2 regions of the Microbacterium sp. YJN-G genome follow, and region 1 is predicted to be linked to the other one. Evidence: riboswitches for the same ligand, from Rfam matches in the RefSeq annotation. Region 1 holds a riboswitch; the other holds the start of a gene.

Region 1 (7,821 bases):
ACATCTTCCCCTCGTCCTCCCGCGCGGAATCGCTGCGCATCGCCGAGATCCTCCGCAAGGAGACCGTCGGCGGCATCCTGCTCGTCGCCCTCGCCGCGGTGGCCATCATCTGGGCGAACTCGCCGTGGGCGGATTCGTACTTCGCGCTGCGCGACCTCGAGGTCGGCTATGAGCCGTGGCACCTGCGCCTGAGCCTCGGCGCCTGGGCGGCCGACGGCCTGCTCGCGATCTTCTTCTTCCTGGTCGGCCTCGAGCTCAAGCGCGAGTTCGTCGCCGGCGACCTGCGTCGCTTCAGCACGGCTGTCATCCCCATCGTGGCCGCGGTCGGTGGTGTGATCGTCCCGGCGCTCATCTACCTCGCGGTCGCCGCCGGAACGCCCGGGGCCGCGCGCGGCTGGGCGATCCCCACCGCGACCGACATCGCGTTCGCCGTCGCGGTGCTCGCCCTGATCGGCTCGCACCTGCCGAGTGCGCTGCGGATCTTCCTGCTGACCCTGGCGGTGGTCGACGACCTCATCGCGATCGCCATCATCGCGATCTTCTACACCGAGTCGATCGACGTACTCCCGCTGGTCGCATCGCTGGCGGTGATCGCCGTCTACGGGCTCATCGCCCAGCGGTTCCGCGAGTTCTTCGGGCTGCATTCCTCCGCCGCCTGGGTCATCCTGCTGCCGATCGGCGGCGTCGCCTGGGCCTTCCTGCACGCCTCCGGCATCCACGCGACGATCGCCGGCGTGCTTCTCGGGTTCACCATCCCGGTGCTGCATCGCCGAGCCGCCCGCGGCGCGGATGCCGGTCCCGGCCTCGCCGAGCTGTTCGAGCACCGGTTCCGGCCGCTCTCGGCGGGCTTCGCCGTGCCGGTCTTCGCGTTCTTCTCGGCCGGGGTGGCGGTCGGTGGCGGCGAGGGCTTCGCGTCGGCGTTCGGCGATCCGGTCGTGCTCGGCATCGTGCTCGCCCTCGTCGTCGGCAAGCCGATCGGCATCACACTCGCCACCTGGATCATCACGCGCGTGCGGCGCATCGACCTCGACCCGAGCCTGCGCTGGATCGACATCACCGGCGTCGGGCTGCTCGCCGGCATCGGGTTCACCGTCTCGCTGCTGGTCGCCGAGCTCAGTTTCGCGGCGGGCAGCGCGCAGCACGATCATGCGAAGGTCGCCGTGCTCACGGCATCCGTCCTCGCGGCCGTGGTCGCGTCGATCCTGCTCGGATCGCGCAACCGCCGGTACCGCCGGGCTGCGCGGGCGCCGCAGGCGCCGCCGGATGCGGAGGGCTGATCAGCTCGGCCCGAGGATGAAGTTCCAGGTGCCGAGGGCGACGGCCTCGGCGAGCGCGACCACCGGGATGAGCGCCGCGAGCACCAGCAGCGCGGTGTCGCCGCGGTCCCAGCGCGAGGGGCGCGCCCAGGTGCGCCTGCCCGTGCCCCCGAAGCCGCGGGCCTCCATGGCGGTCGCCAGTGACGAGGCGCGCCGGATCGCCAGCACGAACAGCGCGAACGCCATCCCGAGCCCCCGGCGGATGCGCCCCTGATCGGCGACGCCGCGGGCGCGCCGCGCCAGGGCGAGGGCGCGCCAGTCGTCGGCGAGCAGCCCGAGCAGCCGCATCCCGGTCAGTGCGCCGATCACGAACCGCGCGGGCAGGTGCGCCCGCTGGGCGAGATCGTCGGCGAGGTCGGTGGGGTCGACGGTGGCGAAGAGGGCGACGGCGGGCAGGCCGATGGCCAGCACGCGCACGGCCGTCGCGGCGGCCAGCGACAGCGAGCCGTCGCTGACGCGCATGAGCAGCCACTCGAAGTGCACGGTGCCGCTCTGCGCGCCGTACAGGGCGATCGTCACGGCGCTGAGCGGCGCCGCGATCCACAGCGGCGCGGTGCGCAGCCAGAACTCGCGCGCGGTCAGTCCGCACAGCAGCAGGATCGGGATCTCGAGCAGCAGCGCGACGGATGCCGAGAGCACGTCGATCGAGAGGATCAGCGGCAGGCTGATCAGCAGCGCCGCGGCGAGCCGGGCCAGCGGGCTGCGGGTCGCGATCGGCCCACTGCGCACGATGCGTGCGTCGGCGGCCAGGGCGGTCACGGTGCCACCTCCGGGGTGCGGGCGTGCGGGATGCCGAAGGCGAGGGTGCGCGCGTGCAGGGCGCGCAGCACCTCGGCATCGTGCGTGACGGCGACGACGGCGGTGCCGGTGTCGCGCAGGCGGGCGATGAGGGCCACGAGCTCGGCCCAGGTGCGGGCGTCCTGCCCGAAGGTGGGCTCGTCGAGCACCAGCATCCGGGGTCTGGTGGCGAGCGCCGCGGCGACCGTCAGCCGACGCTTCTCGCCGCCCGAGAGCGTGTAGGGGTTCGCCTGCGCGAGACGGTCGAGCCGCAGCCGGTGCAGCAGCTCGTCGACTCGCTCGGCGATCTCGCCCTCGCCGAGCCCCAGCGCGCGCGGCCCGATCTCGAGCTCGTCGCGCACGGTGCGGGCGAGCAGCTGGTGCTCGGGGCTCTGCAGCACGGTGCCGATGCGGGTCAGCAGTGCGCGCGACGACCAGGCGTGCGGGTCGTGCGCGGCGCTCGCGTCGCGGCGGCGCCGACGCGCGACGGCGGCGCTGGACGCGAGAGCGTCGGATGCGATGACCAGGCCGCCCTCGGCGGGGATGAGCCCCGCGAGGGTGAGGCTGAGGGTCGACTTGCCGGCGCCGTTCGGCCCGACGATGCCGAGCACCTCCCCCGCGCGCACCTGCAGGTCGAACGGTCCGGCGACGCGGGTGCCCGGGGTGCGCGAGACGATCAGGCCGTCGGTGCGGACCAGCGTCTCTCCCGGCGCCCGGGCCGGTGGCGGCGGGACGGCGGGCGGATGCTCGGGCACCCACACCCCGGATGCCGCGAGCTCGGCACCGCGCGCATGCAGCACCTGTTCGGGAGTGCCGTCGGCGAGCACGACCGTGCTGTCGCCCTCGGCGCCCAGCACGATGACGCGCTGGACGAGCGGCAGCCATACGTCGATGCGGTGCTCGATCACGACCAGGGTCGCGCCGGTGGCATCCAGTGCCCGCCCGACGGCGTCGCGCACCTCGGCGACGCCGTCGGGATCGAGGTTCGCGGTGGGCTCGTCGAGCAGAATCGCCCCTGGCCGCATGGCCAGCACGCCCGCGAGCGCGAGCCGCTGCTTCTGCCCGCCCGACAGCGCCGAGGTCGGCCGGTCGAGCGCGACGTCGAGGCCCACGGCATCCAGTGCCTGTCCTACCCGCTGCCAGATCTCCTCGCGCGGGACGCCGAGATTCTCGCAGCCGAAGGCGACGTCGTCGCCGACGCGCGCCAGCATCGTCTGGGTGTCGGGGTCCTGCAGCACCATGCCGACCCGGCCCCGCACCGACGAGGCCGGAAGGCCGTCGACGAGCAGCGCCCCGGCTTCCTCACCCTCGTCGGCGCCGCCGAGCACGCCGCCGAAACCCTGCAGCAGGGTGGACTTGCCCGAGCCGGATGCTCCCAGCAGCAGCACCCGCTCTCCGGGCTCGATGCGCAGCGAGACCTCACGCAGTGCCCAGCGCAGCCGGGTCGCGTAGCGCCAGCCCCAGCCGCGCGCCTCGAGCGCGGCCGCGACGGTGCTCACACCCGTGCGTTCGCCGTCCGACCGGCGGCGAACCGGCTCAGCGCGCCGGTGGCGGCGAGCCCCTTGACGAGCAGCCAGGCGCCGAGTCCGGCGATCACTGCGCCCGAGATGGTGGTGGAGGCGATGTACACCGAGGTGAACAGGGTGTCGGCGCCCGCGTACCAGAGGATGCGGTCGTTGATGCCGCAGGCCAGGCCCGCGGCGGCACCGGCGAGCACAGCCACCGGCAGGCGCCATACGCCGTACAGGAAGATCAGGAAGATCAGCTCGGCGCCCAGGCCCTGCACGAGGCCGGAGACGATGGTCAGCGGGCCCCAGACGTTGCCCACCAGCGCCGAGATGATCGCGGCGACCAGCTCGGTGTAGATCGCGGCCCCCGGCTTGCGGATGATCAGCCCGCCCAGCACGCCGGCGATCAGCCAGGGACCGGCCAGCAGTCCCTGCAGGCCGGGCAGCAGCGGCGAGAGCAGTGCGCTCGGCGCCTCGTAGCCGACGTTCCACAGCAGGAACAGCACGGCGCAGGCGACCGCGATGACGCTGGCGACGACGATGTCGACGACCCGCCAGCGCAGGTTGCGGCCTGCGGCCGCCGGGGTGGTGGTGGACGTGGATGCAGACGTGCTCATAGGAACTCCTCCCTGCGCCGGCATGACCCGGATCAGGTTCGACGGTCGAAGCGCGGTTCGCTTCCTCTCAGCCCGGCACGCCGGACTCCCGTGGTTATGCCCTCGATCTTAGCCGTCCGGATGGATGCCGGGGCGGCGTTGTGACGGCGCATGCACAGGGTGATTGGGTACCGTTGATCGGGTGACTGTCTCCCCCGACTCCACGCGCGACTCCACGCGCCCGCTCACGCGCCGTTCGCTGCGTGAGCGCACGCGTGCACGCAACGCGACGCCGCCTGCGGCCGAGGAGACACCGGAGAGCGGCGCGGACGCGGCAACGATTCGTGTCGCAGAGCCGGTTCCCGCCGTGACGGCATCCAGCGGGGATACTGACGCTGTGAATGTCATCGATCGGACTCCCGAGCCGGTTGAGCCGGACGAGCCGGAGCCCGAGTTCCTGCGCGAGCCCGCGACGGTGCCGGGCGGCGTGCCCGCGGTGGTGCCCGCGGTGGTGCCGGCGGCTGAGCCGGTCCCCGCGACGAACGCGATGCCCGACGCGGGGCCGGTGCGCGCGTGGGCCGATGACAAGCATCCGACGACCGCGCTGACGTGGTTGGACCCGCGGACCATCGGCTCGGATGCCGCCCCCGAGCCGCAGCCGGCACCCGACCTGTTCGCCGGTGCGCACCTGAGCCGGGGATGGCGACGACCGCGGGCACTCGTCCCGGCGGGGATCCTCACCGCCGTGGGCGTCGCGTACGTGGCATCCACGCTGCTGTGGCCGCTGAGTGAGGTCGCTCCGGTGGTCACCGCCGAGCAGATCGCGATCGAGCCGGCCCCGGCCGCTACGGCGACGTGGCCGGAGAACGGCAGCGCGGCCGTGTCCGTGCAGGGCATCGCCCCGCTGTCATCGACCCCGGAACGCGACGAGATCGCGAGCATCACGAAGGTCGCCTCGACGCTGATGGTGCTCGACGCCATGCCGCTGAAGGTGGGCGAGCAGGGGCCGAGCTTCGAGTTCACGCGGGAGGATTCGCGCGAGTACTGGCGCTACCGGTGGTCCGACCAGTCGGCGCTGGACGTGCCGGTGGGCGGCAGCCTGACGGAGTACCAGATGCTTCAGGGCGTGCTGCTCGGCTCGGCGAACAACTACATCGACCGGCTCGCGGAGGAGATCTGGGGCTCGGATCGTGCCTTCGCCGAGGCCGCCGCGACCTGGCTGAGCGACCACGGCATCGAGGGCGTCTCGCTCGTGAACCCGTCCGGTTTCGACCGCGACAACGTGGCCACTCCCGCCGGGGCCATCCGCCTCGCCGAGGTGGCGATGAAGAATCCGGTGTTCGCCGAGATCGTCGCCACCCGCTCGGCGGAGATCCCCGGCGTGGGGACGGTCACCAACACGAACAAGATGCTCGACGACGCGGGCGTGGTCGGCGTGAAGACCGGCACACTCTCGCACTGGAACCTGCTCACCGCGAAGGACGTCCCGGTCGGCGACACCACCGTGCGCGTATACGCCGCGGTGCTCGGGCAGGACAGCAACGACGACAGGCTCGCCGTGACCAGGCAGCTGCTCGCGGGCGTCGAGGCGTCGCTTGCCGAGCAGCCGGTGTCGGTGCCGAAGGGCACCGTGGTCGGCCAGGTCGCCACGGTGTGGGGAGACCGCGTCGAGGTCGTGACGGATGCCGACACCAAGGTCGTGCTGTGGAACGGCGCTTCGGCGACCGCTGTGACCGAGCTCGATCTCGGTGACCGCACCGCCGCCGGCGCCGAGGTGGGCACACTCACCGCGAAGGGCCCCGTCGACACCGCGCAGACGTCGGTCTCGCTCGCCGAGGAGATCTCCGCCCCGAGCCCCTGGTGGCGCCTGACGCACCCCCTCGAGCTCTTCGGCCTCGACAACGGCTGACCCCCGCCCTCCCGCCCCCCGCGAGAAACCACTTTCGGCGTGAGAAACGCGTCCACGCAGGGTTTCTCATGCGCGATGTGGTTTCTCACGGAGGTGGGGCCGCGGCGGGGGGCGGGGCGGGGCAGCGGGGCGGGAACGCGAGACGCCCGCCCCGGGAGGGGGCGGGCGTCTCGGGAGGGGGCGGGCGTCTCGGGTCGGCGGGTCAGGGGCGCTCGGGGTCGGATGCCGTGGACTCGGCCTCCCGCACGGCCTCGGCCAGCTGCACCACGTCCGGCGCCTCCATCACGTCCTGCAGCGCAGCGGCGTCGGATGCGGCATCCTCGGCCTCGCCGGTGACGATGACCGGGGTCGTGCCGGTGAGTGACTCCTCGGCGTCGATGTCGGTCGCGGCCTGCTCGAACTGCGACTGGTACAGCCGCCAGTAGGCGCCCTGCTTGGCGATCAGCTCGTCGTGGTCACCCTGCTCCACGATGTCGCCGTGCTCCATGACCAGGATCAGGTCGGCGTCGCGGATCGTCGAGAGCCGGTGCGCGATCACGAACGAGGTGCGCCCCTCGCGCAGCGCCGCCATGGCGTGCTGCAGCAGCAGCTCGGTGCGGGTGTCGACCGCACTCGTCGCCTCGTCGAGGATGAGGATCGACGGCTGCGACACGAACGCGCGGGCGATCGTGATCAGCTGCCGCTCACCGGCCGAGACGTTCGACGCGTCCTCGTCGAGCACCGTGTCGTACCCCTCGGGCAGCGAGTGCACGAAGCGGTCGACATAGGTCGCCTTCGCTGCGGCGATGATCTCGTCGTCGCTCGCGCTCTCCTGCCCGTAGCGGATGTTGTCGCGGATCGTGCCCGCGAACAGCCACGGGTCCTGCAGCACCATGCCGGTGCGCGAACGCAGATCCTCGCGGCTCACCTCGGCGATGTCCTGACCGTCGATCAGGATGCGGCCGGAGTTCAGCTCGTAGAACCGCATGATCAGGTTCACCAGCGTGGTCTTGCCCGCACCGGTCGGTCCCACGATCGCGACGGTCTGGCCCGGCTCCACCCGGAACGACAGATCCTTGATGAGCGGACGGTCCTCGCTGTACGAGAAGGCGACGTGCTCGAACTCGATCACTCCACCTGTGGGTCCCTGAGCCTGTCGAAGGGCGGGCGCCTCTTCGGCATCCGCGTCCTGCTCCTCGGCATCCAGGAAGTCGAACACCCGCTCGGCCGACGCGGTGCCGGACTGCACCACGGCGGCCATGCCGCCCAGCTCGCTGAGCGGCTGGCTGAACTGCTGCGAGTACTGGATGAACGCCTGCACGTCACCGAGGCGCAGGTTGCCGCCGGCGACCATGAGACCACCGAGCACGGCGATGCCGACGTAGGTGAGGTTTCCGATGAACATCATGGCGGGCATGATGATGCCCGACAGGAACTGCGCCTTGAAGCTCGCCTGGTACAGCTCCTCGTTCTCGATCTGGAACCGGTCGAGCGCGTCCTGCTCACGCCCGAAGACCTTCACGAGCGCGTGACCCGAGAACGCTTCCTCGACGCGGGCGTTCAGCCGGCCGACCTTGCGCCACTGGATGCCGAACGCCTTCTGCGAGCGCGGACCGATGACGCCGAAGATGACAGCCATGAGCGGCAGCGACACCAGCGCCACCAGGGCGAGCTGCCACGAGATCGAGAACATCATGGCGAGCACGCCCACCACCGTCAGCACCGAGGTCAGCGCG
Region 2 (7,821 bases), 770 kb from region 1:
GCCGCGGCCTTCGCCTTGCGGGTGGCCGCGGCGGTTTTGGTCGCGGACTTGTCCTTCGTGGTCGTGGTCGTGGTCGTCTCGGCCTTGACCGGGCGGGCGACGCCCGGCAGCGAGTCGTACGACTCGAACTCGTCGCACGCCGCGGCCAGCGACTTCGCGGTCGAGCCGGCGACGCCCACGCCGATGACGTAGCGTCCCAGCCGCTTGCAGCGCTGCGCAAGGGGCACGTAGTCGCTGTCGCCGGCGACGATCACGACGTGGGTGAGGTCGGGCAGGCGGAACATGTCTTCGACGGCGTCGACCGCGAGGCGGATGTCGGCGCCGTTCTTGGCGTACGCCGCGGCGGGGAACAGCTGCACGAGGTCGACCGCACGGGCGACCAGCTGCGAGCGGTACTCGGCGTTCACGGGCGATGACCAGTCGGCATAGGCGCGGGTGAGCACGAGGGTGCCGAACGAGGACGCGTAGTCGATGATCGCGCCGACCTCGATCATCGCCTGACGCAGCCGCTCGGTGACGGCGGCGTCGTTGGGGTCATCCGTGATGCGCTGACGATCCTTGCCGTACGCGTTGCGCCCGTGCACGCGGTCGTACCAGGAGATGACGATGTTGTCGAAGTCCAGGTAGACGGCGACGCGACCCGCGTTCTCGGCCATGATCAGGCCTCGTCCGGGTAGACCACGCCGATCTGGCGGCGGATCTCGTCGAGGGTTCCCATGATGGCCACCGTCTCGGCGATCGGCAGCTCGTCGCCCTCGATCAGACCCTCGCGGACGAACCGCTCGGCTGCGAGCGCCTGGTACTGCATGCCCCGTCCCTGCACGTCGGAGCGGTATTCGTCGAGGACCGCCCCGTCGGGGCCGACGACGCGGAACGAGGTGGGGCTGTACCAGACGCGGTCGATGTCGACGCGTGCCTCCGTGCCGATGACGGATGCCGCGTTGGGGCCGGCCGCGCGCGACGACGACAGGCTCGTCGAGATCGCGCCGCCCGCGTGGGTCATCAGGGTGGCGACCTCGGCATCCGCGCCCGTCTCGATGAGGCGGGCGGAGGCCTGGATGCTCACCGGCTCACCGAGCACATCCCAGATGAACGAGATCGGGTAGATGCCCAGATCCAGCAGCGCGCCTCCGCCGAGTTCGAGCGCGTTCAGGCGGTGCGCCGGGTCGTCGGAGAGCAGCTGGGTGTGGTCGGCGGTCACCGCGCGGACCTCGCCGAGCGTGCCCGCCGCGATGATCTCGCGCAGCCGCACCATGTGCGGCAGGTAGCGGGTCCACATCGCCTCCATCGCCAGCAGGCCCTTCTCGGCGGCAAGACGCTGCACATCCTCGGCCTGGGCGCGGTTGAGGGTGAAGGGCTTCTCGACGAGGACGTGCTTGCCGTGCTCGAGCGCCAGCAGCGCGTTCTCGCGGTGCATCGGGTGCGGGGTGGAGACGTAGATGATGTCGACGTCGGGGTCGGTCACCAGCGCCTCGTACGAGTCATGCGCGCGCGGGATGTCGAAGCGCGCCGCGAAGGCGTCGGCCGACTCCTGGCTGCGCGACCCCACCGCCACGAGGTCGAGACCCGCGGTGCGCAGGTCGGATGCGAAGGCGGCGGCGATGCCGCCGGTGGCGAGGATTCCCCAACGAAGACCGGTCATGCGTCCCAGCGTAGTGGGCGCCCCCGACCCGAACCGCGATCGATGACGCGCGGTCGCCACGCCCCGATGGCGACCAGCACGCCGCCGATCCCGAGCATCAGCGCGGATGCTCCCGGCACGCCGAGCAGCTGCTGAACCGGCGGCAGGTAGTACGGGTACAGCGCAGGCAGGATGATCGACGTGCTGTATGCGAGCCCGTAGCCCGTCGCCCGGATCGAACGAGGGAACTGCTCGGCGAGATGCGCGCCGATCGGGCCGTACGCCGACACGGTGATCACCTGCAGCAGCGCGACGAGCACCACGAGCACGACGCCCGACGAACGGAACACGCCGAGGATCGTCAGCGGTGCCGCGACCGCCGCCACGACCCCGAACCAGAACAGCAGTCGATGGCGCCCGATGCGCGTGGAGGCGGCGCCGGTGGCGACCATCGCGACCGCCGAGACGATCGTGGCCACGAGCATCGTGAACGCCACCGCCGAACCGTCCAGGCCGATGATCGTGCCGAGCTGAGGGGTCAGCAGCGCGACGGCAATGTTCGTGAACAGCCACAGCCCCGTCATCAGCACGAACAGCCGGACGAACGTGCCGCGCGAACCACGCACCGCGGCCGTGATCACGCCGGCGGCGGGCGGGCTCGGCTCGTCGCGATCCTCGACGCGCAGACGGAGATAGAGGAACAGCGCCGCGGTGAGGAGCGCTCCGGCGAGGAAGGGGAAGCGCCAGCCCCAGCCGGCGTAGGCGTCGGGGCCCAGGATGGCGAGCAGTCCGAGCGTCGATGCGGCGAGGGTCGCGTTGGCCGCCGGCGACATCGCCATGATCAGGCCGCTGAGCGCGCCGCGACGCCGCGGCTCGGCCCACTCCATCGCCAGGGGGATCGCCGCGGTGTACCCGCCGCCAATGAACACCCCGCCCAGAAAGCGCAGGGCGACGAGGGCGACGAGCCCTGCATGCCCGGCGCCCAACGGCACGAGCGCCATCGCGAAGGTCACGAGGGCGACACCGGCGACGCTGATCCTGGTGATGCGCGAGCGGCCGATGCGGTCGGCGAGCGGGCCGAAGATCGCCGAGCCGAGGGGTCGGCCGATCAGCGTGGCGACGAACACCAGGGCCGAGGCGAGGGCGGCGTTCGGCGCTCCGTAGATCGCCACCGCCGCCGGCGCGAGGGCGAGCACGGGCAGGAAGATGTCGAACTGGTCGATGTAGTTCGTGAGCACGGCTCCCCGGGCCGCGCGCGCCGCCCCGTGACCCGGAGCAGGGTGCGCGACGGGTGCCTGAGCAGTCGACGTGTCAGTGCGCACGAGCGGGCACCTCCGGGGTTGGCAGGTACACGCTGGCGCCTGACCGGCGGAACTCATCCGACTTCGCGGCCATGCCCTCTGCGGCGATCCGCGCCTGATCGGCCACATCGCCGAACTCGTCGCGGATGTCCTGCGAGATGCGCATCGAGCAGAACTTCGGCCCGCACATCGAGCAGAAGTGCGCCGTCTTCGCCGGCTCGGCGGGCAGGGTCTCGTCGTGGAACTCCTCGGCCGTATGCGGATCGAGGGAGAGCGCGAACTGATCCCGCCAGCGGAACTCGAACCGCGCCTTCGACAGCGCATCGTCGCGAGCCTGCGCGCCCGGGTGGCCCTTTGCGAGGTCAGCGGCGTGCGCCGCGATCTTGTACGTGATGACGCCGGTCTTCACATCGTCGCGGTTCGGCAGGCCGAGGTGCTCCTTCGGAGTGACGTAGCAGAGCATCGCCGTGCCGTAGCGGGCGATCTCGGTCGCACCGATCGCCGAGGTGATGTGGTCGTAGCCGGGGGCGACATCAGTGACGAGCGGTCCGAGTGTGTAGAACGGGGCCCCGTCGCAGAGCTCCTGCTGACGCTCGACGTTCTCGCGCACGAGATGGAAGGGGATGTGGCCCGGTCCCTCGACCATCACCTGCACGTCGTACTGCCACGCACGCTTGGTGAGCTCGGCGAGCGTGTCCAGCTCGGCGAACTGCGCCTCGTCGTTCGCATCCGCGATCGACCCCGGCCGCAGCCCGTCGCCGAGAGAGAAGGCGACGTCGTAGCGCGCGAAGATCTCGCACAGCTCGTCGAAGTGCTCGTAGAGGAAGTTCTCCCGGTGGTGGCCGAGGCACCAGCCGGCCATGATCGATCCGCCGCGCGAGACGATGCCGGTGACCCGGTTCGCCGTCAGCGGCACATACCGCAGCAGCACGCCGGCGTGGATCGTCATGTAGTCGACGCCCTGTTCGCACTGCTCGATCACCGTGTCGCGGAAGATCTCCCAGGTGAGGGCCTGGTGGTCTCCGTTCACCTTCTCGAGCGCCTGGTAGATCGGCACGGTGCCGATCGGGACCGGGGAGTTGCGCAGGATCCACTCGCGAGTGGTGTGGATGTCGTCGCCGGTGGACAGATCCATGACGGTGTCGGCGCCCCAGCGAGTCGCCCACTCCAGCTTCGCGACCTCCTCGCGGATCGACGAGGTGACCGCGGAGTTGCCGATGTTCGCGTTGATCTTCACGAGGAACGCCCGCCCGATGATCATCGGCTCGGATTCAGGGTGGTTGACGTTGGCGGGGATGATCGCGCGCCCGGCCGCGACCTCGGAGCGCACGAGCTCGACGTCGCACCCCTCGCGCAGCGCGACGAAGCGCATCTCGGGCGTCACGATGCCCTGACGTGCGTAGTGCATCTGCGTGACACGGCGCCCGGCCGCGGCCCGCAGCGGCGTACGGGGCGAGCCGGCCCATTCGTCGCTGGCGCTGCCGCGCCGGATCGCGCCGCGGCCATCGTCCAGCAGATCCCTGGCGCGACCGTCGTACGCCTCGACGTCGCCGCGGGCGGCGATCCACGCCGCGCGCTGCGCGGGAAGTCCCACCGTCGGGTCTGCGCCGGGCCCCGCGGTACGGTACACCGTCACCGGAGTGTTGGTCGCACCCGACGGCGAGTCGTCGAGGTCGATCGCGGTGACGGGAACGTGGATGCCGTGCGCGGCGTCGATGAGATGGTCGAGTCGGTGCGTCGCGTAGTTCTCGGCGGACGTCTTCTCGGAGGGGACAGCAGACAGCACCATTCAGGGCTCCTTCTTCCTTCGCCGGCATTACCCGGACAGGTTCAGACGGTGCTCGGACGGCGTCAGCCCGATCTCAGCCCCCTGCCATGGGGCGCCCGTGGGATCTCGCGTGAAAGAGTACACCTCCGGGGTGCGGGTCGACGGCGACAGTGTCGCCGGATGTCTTCAGGAACGGTCAGTCGGCAAGCGCCAGGGACCGCTGCTCCACCAGCGGGAACACCTGCTCGGCGATCCGGTCGAGCTCCTCGTCGAGCGGAGAGGCCTGGATCAGCAGCAGGCTGATGCCCGCATCCGCGTAGGCGTTGATGCGCTCGGCGACCTGCTCGGCCGTGCCGACCAGGTTGGGGCGCAGGCCGCGCGTGCCCACCGAGTACTCCCGCTTCGACAGCTCGAGCGAGAGGTTCGAGTTCTGCCGGAACTGCTCGAACGACGCGTAGCCGGGGGAGTCGGGGTCGACCGTGGTGATGCGCTCGAGCTCGCGCTGCGCCTCGGCCTCGGTGTCGCGGACGATGACGTACGCGGGCATGCCGAACTCCTCGATCGGCCGGCCGTGCAGCCGTTCGGAGCGGGCGTTCATGTCGGCCACGTTCGCACGAACCTCGTCGAGGGTGCCGCCGTGCATGACGTAGGCGTCGGCGAAGCCGGCGATCGCCTCACGACCGGCGTCGCTCTCGCCGCCGGCGAAGATCACCGGGTGCGACGACGGCTTGGGCTCGACGATCGTGCCGTCGAACGCGTAGTGGTCGCCGCTGAAGGTGAACGGCGTCTGCTCCCACAGGCCGTTCAGCACCGAGACGAACTCCGTCGCCTGCGCGTAGCGGGCGTCATGAGCGGGGAACACGCCGCCGAACTGCCGCGCCTCCTCGGCCCACCACGCGGCGACCACGTTCAGCGCGACGCGGCCTGGCGCGATGCTGTCGAGCGTCGACACCGTCTTCGCGAGCACCGCCGGCAGATGGAAACCGGGGCGCACGGCGGTCATCACCCGCAGATGCTCGGTCGCGGCGAGGATCGCCGCCGACAGCGACCAGGCCTCCAGGCTCGGAGCATCCGTGCCCTTGCGGTCGTTCAGGTACAGCTCGGGCACGAGCGTGGTGCGGAAGCCGAGCCGGTCGGCCTTCATCGACACCTCGCGGATGTACTCCCAGGTGGCGGCCATGCGGCCCTCATCGCGGACGTTGCGCAGGAAGCCGCCGTAGACGGGCGTCCAGTATCCGAGGTCGATGGCCATGATGCTCCTTCAGCAGGTGGTCGGCGGTGCGGTCGGTGCGGGGATCAGGCGCGGGCGAGCTGAGGCTCGGGTTCGGTGCGCGACGACTCGCCGATGATCGTGAGCGCCCGGTCGAGGTCGGCGATGAGGTCGGCCGGGTCCTCGATGCCGGTTGACAGCCGCACCGTGTTCAGCGAGATGCCCGCCGCCGCGCGCTGGGCGGGCGTGAGGTGGGAATGGGTCATGGATGCCGGGTGCGCGATCAGGCTGCGGGCGTCGCCGAGGTTCGCGACCAGGCGGAACACGCGCAGCTCATCGATCAGGCGGGCGATGCGATCCGTGGCCTCGGGCTCGGGGCCGGCGATGTCGAACGAGAACACCGAGGGGATGCCGTGGGGCAGGTAACGCGCGGCGAGATCGTGCCAGGGGTTGCCCGCGAGTCCGGGGTGGTGCACGCGGGCGACGGCCGGATGCTGCTCGAGATGCCGTGCGATCGCCAGTGCGCTGGATGACTGGCGGGCCACGCGCAGGTCGAGGGTCTCGATGCCCTGCAGGATCTGCCAGGCGTTGAACGGCGACAGCGAGGGGCCGAGGTCGTGCACGTACTTCGACTTCACGAGCGCCGCGAACGCGAAGCCCTGCCCGAAGCGCTCCCACAGCACGAGGTCGCCGAAGCGGGTGTACGGGGCGGTGAACTGCGGCCAGCGCTCGGGCTCGGCGCCGAAGTCGAAGGTGCCCTGGTCGACGACGACACCGCCCAGCGAGGTGCCGTGCCCGGCGAGGAACTTCGTCGCCGAGTGCACGACGAAGTCGGCGCCGTGCTCACCCGGGCGGATCAGCGCCGGGGTGCCGACCGTGCTGTCGATGACGAGCGGTACGCCCGCCTCGTGGGCGATGTCGGCCACGAGCCGCAGATCGAGCACCTGCGCGATCGGGTTGGCGACGACCTCGGCGAACACGGCCCGCGTCTGCGGCGTGATCGCCGCCCGCCACGCATCCGGGTCGTCCTGGTCGACGAAGGTGACCGGGATGCCGAAGTCGGCGAAGGTGTCCTGCAGCAGGTCGACGGTGCCGCCGTACAGCTGGTCGGCGGCGACGATGTGACCGCCGCGGCCGGCGAGGGCCAGCAGCGTGACGGCGACGGCGGCCTGACCGGACGCCACGGCCACGGCGCTCACGCCGCCCTCGAGGGAGGTGACCCGCTCCTCCAGCAACTGCTGGGTGGGGCTGGCGTTGCGGCTGTAGATGATGCCGGGGCGGCGCAGCGCGAACAGATCGGCCGCCTCCTGCAGGGACGAGAACTCGTAGGCCGCAGTCTGGTGCAACGGGGGGACGGCGCCGAACGCGGGGGTGCCGGCGCGGAAGCCCGCCTGCACCTGGCGCGTCGCGAACCCGCCGGTCATGCCGTCACTCCTTCGCGGGCACCGGACAGGCTCCGCACGATCGGGGCGTGCACGTCGCCGGAGCGCAGACGCTCGAGCCACAGCACGATGGTCGCGGCCACGCTGCGGTGGCTCTGGTCGTTCAGTGCGTCGTGCAGGCCGCCGACGGTCTCGACCAGTTCGGCATCCGGGATCGCCGACAGCACCTCGGCCGCCTGGCCGATCGGCGAGACGGAGTCGTCGCCGCCGTGCACGGCGAGCACGGGCACGGCGATCGCCGCGAGGTCGGCGACGGGCGGCAGCGCATCGGCCGGGTCGGTCGAGACGGCCGGCGCGGTCGATGAGGCCGGTGCGGTCGATGAGGCCAGGGCGGATGCCGTCTGCGCGCGCTGCTCCGCGAGCACGCCCAGGTGCACGGGGCAGGCGGTGCGCTCGGCATCCGTCGGGGTGTGCTCGGCGTCGAGGACGACACCCGCGACGATGGCGGCGTCGGCGACGTCGCCGCGGGTGAGCGCGGC

The links. A riboswitch is a leader RNA that binds a small molecule or an ion and turns the genes downstream of it on or off. The one in region 1 is predicted to bind thiamine pyrophosphate.
Region 2: another riboswitch for thiamine pyrophosphate. It lies ahead of thiC (phosphomethylpyrimidine synthase ThiC); the one in region 1 lies ahead of H7694_RS17735 (ECF transporter S component).

Annotation. Positions count from the first base shown of each region.
Region 1 is NZ_CP060402.1:3,067,721-3,075,541, forward strand. It holds gene nhaA (Na+/H+ antiporter NhaA) at 1-1,277, shown strand, start outside; gene H7694_RS14750 (energy-coupling factor transporter transmembrane component T family protein) at 1,278-2,075, opposite strand; gene H7694_RS14755 (ABC transporter ATP-binding protein) at 2,072-3,592, opposite strand; gene H7694_RS17735 (ECF transporter S component) at 3,589-4,218, opposite strand; TPP riboswitch at 4,209-4,320, opposite strand; gene H7694_RS14760 (D-alanyl-D-alanine carboxypeptidase family protein) at 4,400-6,106, shown strand; gene H7694_RS14765 (ABC transporter ATP-binding protein) at 6,309-7,821, opposite strand, start outside.
Region 2 is NZ_CP060402.1:2,295,808-2,303,628, reverse strand. It holds gene H7694_RS11080 (NYN domain-containing protein) at 1-656, opposite strand, end outside; gene H7694_RS11075 (Gfo/Idh/MocA family protein) at 659-1,642, opposite strand; gene H7694_RS11070 (MFS transporter) at 1,639-2,943, opposite strand; gene thiC (phosphomethylpyrimidine synthase ThiC) at 2,933-4,711, opposite strand; TPP riboswitch at 4,706-4,820, opposite strand; gene H7694_RS11060 (LLM class flavin-dependent oxidoreductase) at 4,887-5,942, opposite strand; gene H7694_RS11055 (O-acetylhomoserine aminocarboxypropyltransferase/cysteine synthase family protein) at 5,987-7,324, opposite strand; gene H7694_RS11050 (alpha/beta hydrolase) at 7,321-7,821, opposite strand, start outside.